One region of the Paenibacillus sp. FSL H7-0690 genome, then DNA from elsewhere that is predicted to be linked to it. Evidence: predicted binding sites of a transcription regulator. Region 1 holds the regulator's gene; the other holds the start of a gene.
The links. Region 1 encodes LexA, which represses DNA repair genes until DNA is damaged. Its sites were predicted from a motif close to CGAACATATGTTCG; they were not measured.
Positions count from the first base shown of each region.

Region 2: MHI32_RS23035 (ImmA/IrrE family metallo-endopeptidase) is a predicted target of LexA. The motif match lies at 1,068-1,081, and genes of this name have one in related genera.

Region 1 covers NZ_CP150281.1:3,882,255-3,885,399, reverse strand. The annotation lists gene MHI32_RS17120 (hypothetical protein) at 1-278, opposite strand, end outside; gene MHI32_RS17115 (hypothetical protein) at 501-881, opposite strand; gene MHI32_RS17110 (L,D-transpeptidase) at 1,031-1,369, opposite strand; gene lexA (transcriptional repressor LexA) at 1,548-2,174, opposite strand; gene MHI32_RS17100 (LysM peptidoglycan-binding domain-containing protein) at 2,426-2,839, shown strand; gene MHI32_RS17095 (DUF896 domain-containing protein) at 2,949-3,145, shown strand, end outside.
Region 2 covers NZ_CP150281.1:5,216,493-5,219,637, forward strand. The annotation lists gene MHI32_RS23020 (NucA/NucB deoxyribonuclease domain-containing protein) at 1-410, shown strand, start outside; gene MHI32_RS23025 (hypothetical protein) at 492-641, opposite strand; gene MHI32_RS23030 (YjfB family protein) at 791-967, shown strand; gene MHI32_RS23035 (ImmA/IrrE family metallo-endopeptidase) at 1,131-1,682, shown strand; gene MHI32_RS23040 (hypothetical protein) at 1,749-1,910, shown strand; gene MHI32_RS23045 (DUF3139 domain-containing protein) at 2,275-2,610, shown strand; partial or broken gene MHI32_RS23050 (phosphomethylpyrimidine synthase ThiC) at 2,707-2,844, shown strand.

The DNA of each region.
Region 1 (3,145 bases):
ACATTATCAAAAGAGTATAGCTTTGCTACTGCTTTTTTGTTACTCTTCGGATTTTTGGTACCGATTGCCAATTTTTTATTAGGCTCGTTAAGTGCGATCAAGTGAGATTGATTGGGGGGAATGAATGTTTTGGTGAAGCTGATGTTAAAAGATGAGGTCGCATTAACTAGCTTAGAAATTTCAGATGAAGCAGATAGCGTTTTCAATTTTATAATGGCGGCACTTAGAATTAAAACAACTCCTAAAATAGCAAATAAGTACATCAAGATAATCAGCATATAATCACACCTCCTAGTTATCTCATTAGACTCAAATTGTTGCTTATTGAAAGATATGCCTGAATGATCTCCACTAGTATCTTTTAAAAGGGAAATTCGTGGAATTATAGGATCGGCTTCACGATTAACCCAAAAAAAGCACCCAGAGAAACCTTCCGATTCTGCAAATGATGCAAAATTGGGGGTTGCTGCAAGGGTGCTTTTTAAGGTGATTATGAAAACCTATAGAAAATTGAAGGCAGTGATATGATCGGTATAAACAATCAGCTGTTTGTATTCGATCGGAGTCCCATAACTAGCATAAGGTCTTACAGTAACGTCATTGAGGACAACAAAGTTATAGCTGAAATTTTTATCAGGGTGTTCTGCTCCCAAATAAGATATGTATTCGTCTACAATTACATCATCCATCAAAGATTTTAAATCAAATACATCCTCTTTGTTGGAGACGGTTGGAGAGACGATTCCCTGAATGCTGCCAAAAGAGGTGAGCAAATTCACTTTTTTTCCACTAGCTTGTTCATCATTTAAAAGTAAACCGGACAGCTTACCCAGTGCATCGACTTTAAAATCGACGAGGGTTCTAATTTTTGAATTATTCAAACTAAACACATCCTTTTCAATTTGCAATCCTGTTAACAATATTCGACATATAATCACGAAACTCCTAGTATGCTAATGAAAAAATACTTACTTATGTAATGACCCCCATTTTTAATGTGATTTGGGGGTTGCCGAGCCTCCATTCGAATTTAATTTCTTATCGTTACTCGTGTGCCTATAGGGACAATAGCAGCGAGTGCTAACACATCCTCGTTGTACATCCGGATGCAGCCGTGGGACACCTCTTTCCCAATGGAGGAAGGGTCATTGTTTCCATGAATTCCGTAGTGTGGTTTAGACAGTCCCATCCAAAACACACCGAAGGGACCCCCTGGGTCGGGTTGTTTGTTAATAATAGTGAATTCACCCACTGGGGATTGGGTTAACATCTTACCGATGCCGACAGGGAAACCTCTAATCACAATATCATTGTCCAGAAGATATAACATTCGTTGGGTCAGATCTACAATAATTCGGTAGTTGGGCATTATACGCAACACTCCTTTCTAATTAGGATATGAGCAGAACGCCTAAAGGGTTATTCATAGAAAATGGCCATTTTAGCCACTGGGAACAAATGTTCGTAAGTGGTTGGAAAAGCAAATAAACGTAGAAAAAAGGCTGTTCCGCATATGCGGAACAGCCTTTTATGTTAGAAGTGCATACTTAGTGGATATCTCGAAACAATCCGATGACTCTTCCGAGAATAGTTACGCGATTAAGGCGAAGCGGCTCATAAGCTGGATTCTCCGGCTGAAGCCGTATATGATCACGTTCCTTGTAAAAGGTCTTAACGGTTGCTTCATCTTCTTCGGTCATGGCTACAACGATATCTCCGTTGTCCGCTGTTTGTTGTTGGCGAACAATCACATAGTCACCATTCATAATGCCTGCGTCCACCATACTATCACCCATGACAGACAGCATAAATACTTTGTTGTCACCTACATAGTGAGTAGGAAGTGGGAAGTAGTCTTCGATATTCTCTGTAGCAGTGATAGGTACCCCGGCGGTAACTTTACCTACAACAGGAATCCGTGAGATGGTCTGCGCGAATTGGTGAACATTCTCTGAATCCTCTTGGCCTAGTAATTCTATTGCACGTGGCTTCGTTGGATCTCGACGAATAAGTCCCTTCTTCTCAAGCCGGTCCAAATGACCGTGAACTGTGGAGCTGGAAGCAAGGCCAACAGCTTCTCCAATTTCCCGGACGGAAGGTGGATAACCCTTGCTGCGGACTTCGCTTCGTATAAATTCCAGGATCGCCAGCTGGCGACTTGAAATCTTTGACATTGGAATCAACCCCATATAGTAATGTTTGGGAAAATTATAACATAGAACTACCGTTCGCACAAACATAAGTTCTAACTATTATAAATATAAATCTGCTAGAGTTAAAAAATGGTAGACAAATGATAATAAAATGAACCGCTTGAGTCTCTCGAAAAAAAGAGAACAATTGTTCTGAAATAGTATTGAACAAAACACATGTTCGTGTTATTATAAATTCGAAAGTAAGAACAAGTGTTTGGAGGATGATGATTATGCTAAAATACAGTACATACCGCAGCATCTACGATAAGGCCCCAGTGGTTGAATCTATAGGACATAATGACGTTGCACGTAATTCCGCTAAGGTGAAAGAGATAACGGAACGTTTGCTTGGAGGGATGATTTCGTTGTTCCGTCAAGATTTCTTTATTAAGTTAATATTGATTTTCGTGCTAGTATTATCTGGCCTAACAGTAGTGGGAAATGTATTTGCAGGATCGACGACTATAATGAAGGAAGAGAAGCGGATTGTGGTTGAACGTGGAGATACACTATGGAGTATTGCTCTTAAGAATAAACCAGCTGATATGAAGACAGTTGTTTATATAGAAGGAATTAAACGTTCAAGTGGGATTAAGAGTAGTCAAATTAACGCTGGAGACATACTTACTTTACCTATTTATTAATTTTCTGAGAACATAATAGAATGACCAGTAGAGCTTGCAGGGAGTAGACCTTGACAAGCTCTTTTTCTCATGGCAGAGTTAGAATTAATTTATAGGGGGAGGGAAAGTATTGAATATTGATGAGTTGGTCGCGCGAATTAACGAATTGGCACGCAAACAGAAGAGCGTAGGCCTTAATCAAGAGGAAGTGGCGGAACGCGCCAAGCTTCGTGAAATTTACCTGGGGAATATCCGCAATAACTTCCGAGCACAATTAAATACTATTGAAGTAGTAGATAACGATGAGCATGAACAAGGTAACAAGGG
Region 2 (3,145 bases), 1.3 Mb from region 1:
TCATCATTGTTGCATTACTTGCTTTGGCTAGTTACTGGTTTGAACAAAACGGAGAGCCTACAGACCCCTCGTCTCCATCCGATTCGAGTGTTGTTCAGCTAACCTTCCCATCAGACCGCTATCCTGAGACCGCCAAACATATTCAGGATGCCATTGCGAAAGGTGAATCCGCCACATGTACGATTAACCGAGAGCAGGCTGAAGAGAACCGTAAAGAGTCCTTAAAAGGGATCCCCACTAAAAAGGGGTATGACCGGGATGAATGGCCAATGGCTATGTGTAAGGAAGGCGGCATTGGTGCCGACATTGAATACATAACGCCAAGCGATAACCGCGGGGCAGGAAGCTGGGTTGGCAATCAGCTGGAGGATTATGCAGACGGAACGCGGGTAGAATTTATGTTTAAATAACGGTCTGTCTGACCAGCCCCAGGCAACAGAATAGCCCCACCTGGCATTCGCCAGATGGGGCTACACTGCACATCAGCTAACTTAGAATAAGCAAGCTTTAGTGATGATAACCAGCAAGATGAAAAGTACCAGAATTGCTCCTGTTGAAGTCCAAGGACTACACACCGGACCTACTGATGCTGGACTTACTACCGGACCTACGTTACAACCACAACCATGTTCCATTCCCATTTTCAATTCCTCCTAATGATTAATGACTACAGCACAAGATATGTAAAAAGGAGATAAGCCGTTTGGGCGAATTGGCAAACAAATGCCAATCACCTAATGAATTGAAGGTGGACAGTCGATAAACAGGATATACACAAAGGAGGTGCAATATGGATATAGCTGCATTATCAATGGCAATGAGCCAAGCATCCTTAGCTCAAAATGTTGGGATACAGGTCATGAATATTGCCAAGAATCAGGCTGAAACCCAGAGCCAAACCATGGTGGAAATGCTGGGCAAAAGCGTTGCTCCTAATTTGGGAAAAACACTTGATATTAGTGTGTAATTGCTTTATGCTAAGGATACATGAGAACGAATGTTCCTGTGTATCCTTAGCATTTTTTTACTCTACATAGCCCTTCGGGCTTTTCTTTTGCGCATTTATGCGAACATACGATCCCATTAGTGATTTATTAGTGATTTTAAACGAGGTGAATAAGTTGGAGAACATGAAATCATATTATCAAATGACTGTGCTTGAGAAATGGACGGAGGATTTATACAAGCGATTAAATCTTCATCAGCCCTCACAAATTTCAATATCGTATATTGCAGAGCGGCTTAATATCTGGGTTCATTATTTGGATGTGAGAAGCAAGAGCATTGAAGCGTCTGCAGGGATGTACAGCCTGTTTATCGACAACCGCCTTCCAGCCAATCTTCAACGGCTAGAGTTTCTTCATGAACTGTGTCACCTCCTTCGCCATGGCAGTGATAATCAGACCTTGATGCCAGAGCATTTCACGCGGGCACAGGAGGATGAATCCGAGCGTTTTATCTTGTATGCGGCGATGCCTTACTCCATGATCTCCCGCATGACATTGCCTGAGCAACGGGAGGATGCCATCTCCTATCTCGCAGCAGAATTTCAAGTTCCTGCCGAGCTGGCCTTACAGCGGATTGATCAGATCCAAAGACGTGTGTTCCAAGGGCAATTATTGGCCGTGATGGGAAGAAACGAAGAACGACTGACACATATTCGCAACGGATCACGGAGATAATAAGCTTAGTTGCAATAGTGCTCTGCATATTCATTTATGGTGGAATTTCTCGTGAGGGGGAACGACATGGAAGCCATTAAAGTAATTGAATTATTACTGACTCATCCGGATTATAATGTAGATGCAGTACACCCCGAAATCCCGGATTTCGTGGGCATTGAGACGATTGAGGTGGATCACGAAACGGGGACCTTCTCCATTTTATTACAAGAACCCAAAGAGGACTAAAAGAGAATCATTATTCTTCATAAGTTAAAAGGCAGCAAATATAGTATGTCCCGGCAATTCTTCTTTCGCTTACGCCTGGATTACTATCAGTATTTGCTGCCTTTTTGTATAATCTGTTATGCAAATACAAACTGTATCACACCAATAAGAATTAGAATAACGAATACACCTACAAAACCCCATATTAAAAACTAAAAGATTTTCACCCCCGGCAGCCTCGGACTTGCCTGGTCCTCCAGCATCTTAATTTGCTGCTCCAGCTCCAGTATTTTCTCTTCCTCCTGCGTCATATATCTATGAATGACATACCAGTCTCAGTATATTATCTTATACTATATACAAATTATTTATATGGAGGGAATTAATGAAGAAAAAAACAAAACTAATCTTCATCGTTCTAATCCTTTTAATCTATGGAATAACATCCTTAGCCTTCCACTACTTCCAAAATCATATGAACAGAGAAGTCATTCATTATCTAGTAGAGACGAGAAATTATAAGAAAGAAGATTTTGATAAAGTATACACCCAGATTGCCAAAGCTCCCCTCGTAAGTACCACGGTGATTTTTGCAGACGAACCCTACGCAAGATACTTTTATCGAAAAGAAAATGGAAGGATCTTTCAATACAGCAGGGCTCCTGTTAAAGGTAATAATCCGAGCTATACATATAAACATATCGAGGAGAATCTCCCGTGAAGGAGTTGCCCTATAAAAAAGACGCGTTTGCCCAGCAGTCAGCACTTGGCTGCTTGGGCAAACGTGTTTTTTTGATCTTCCCTGCTCTAAATAGGTAAACATCGTTTGCGTAGACAGGTGATGGTAGAGGGTTCAGGACATGTGCCGATGCACTTGATTAAAGAGAGTATGGATAAGCAACTTGAAACTTGTAACGAAGCCCCTTTTTATACATTAGGTCCACTGACTACAGATAACATTGGCGTGGTTCTTAGCAGCTATCGGACACAGTTGATCTTATGCGCGGTATAACCCTCCATTTCAAAGTGTAGCGGACCCCATAGCCTTTATTGGCATGAAAAACACCATATAAGACCTCCTTTTTAAGGAATAGCGTCACTGGAGTCCGCGAACCTGCTCAAAAGCCTATAAATATGCAAATAACGACTTCTGAGTCCGTAAGCCTCTGGAGATAATTTATGAATAGGTATTCTTTACGCTCAAACACAAAGAATTTTCTCAGGAACAAAATGTGACCTAATGCCATCCTAAATGG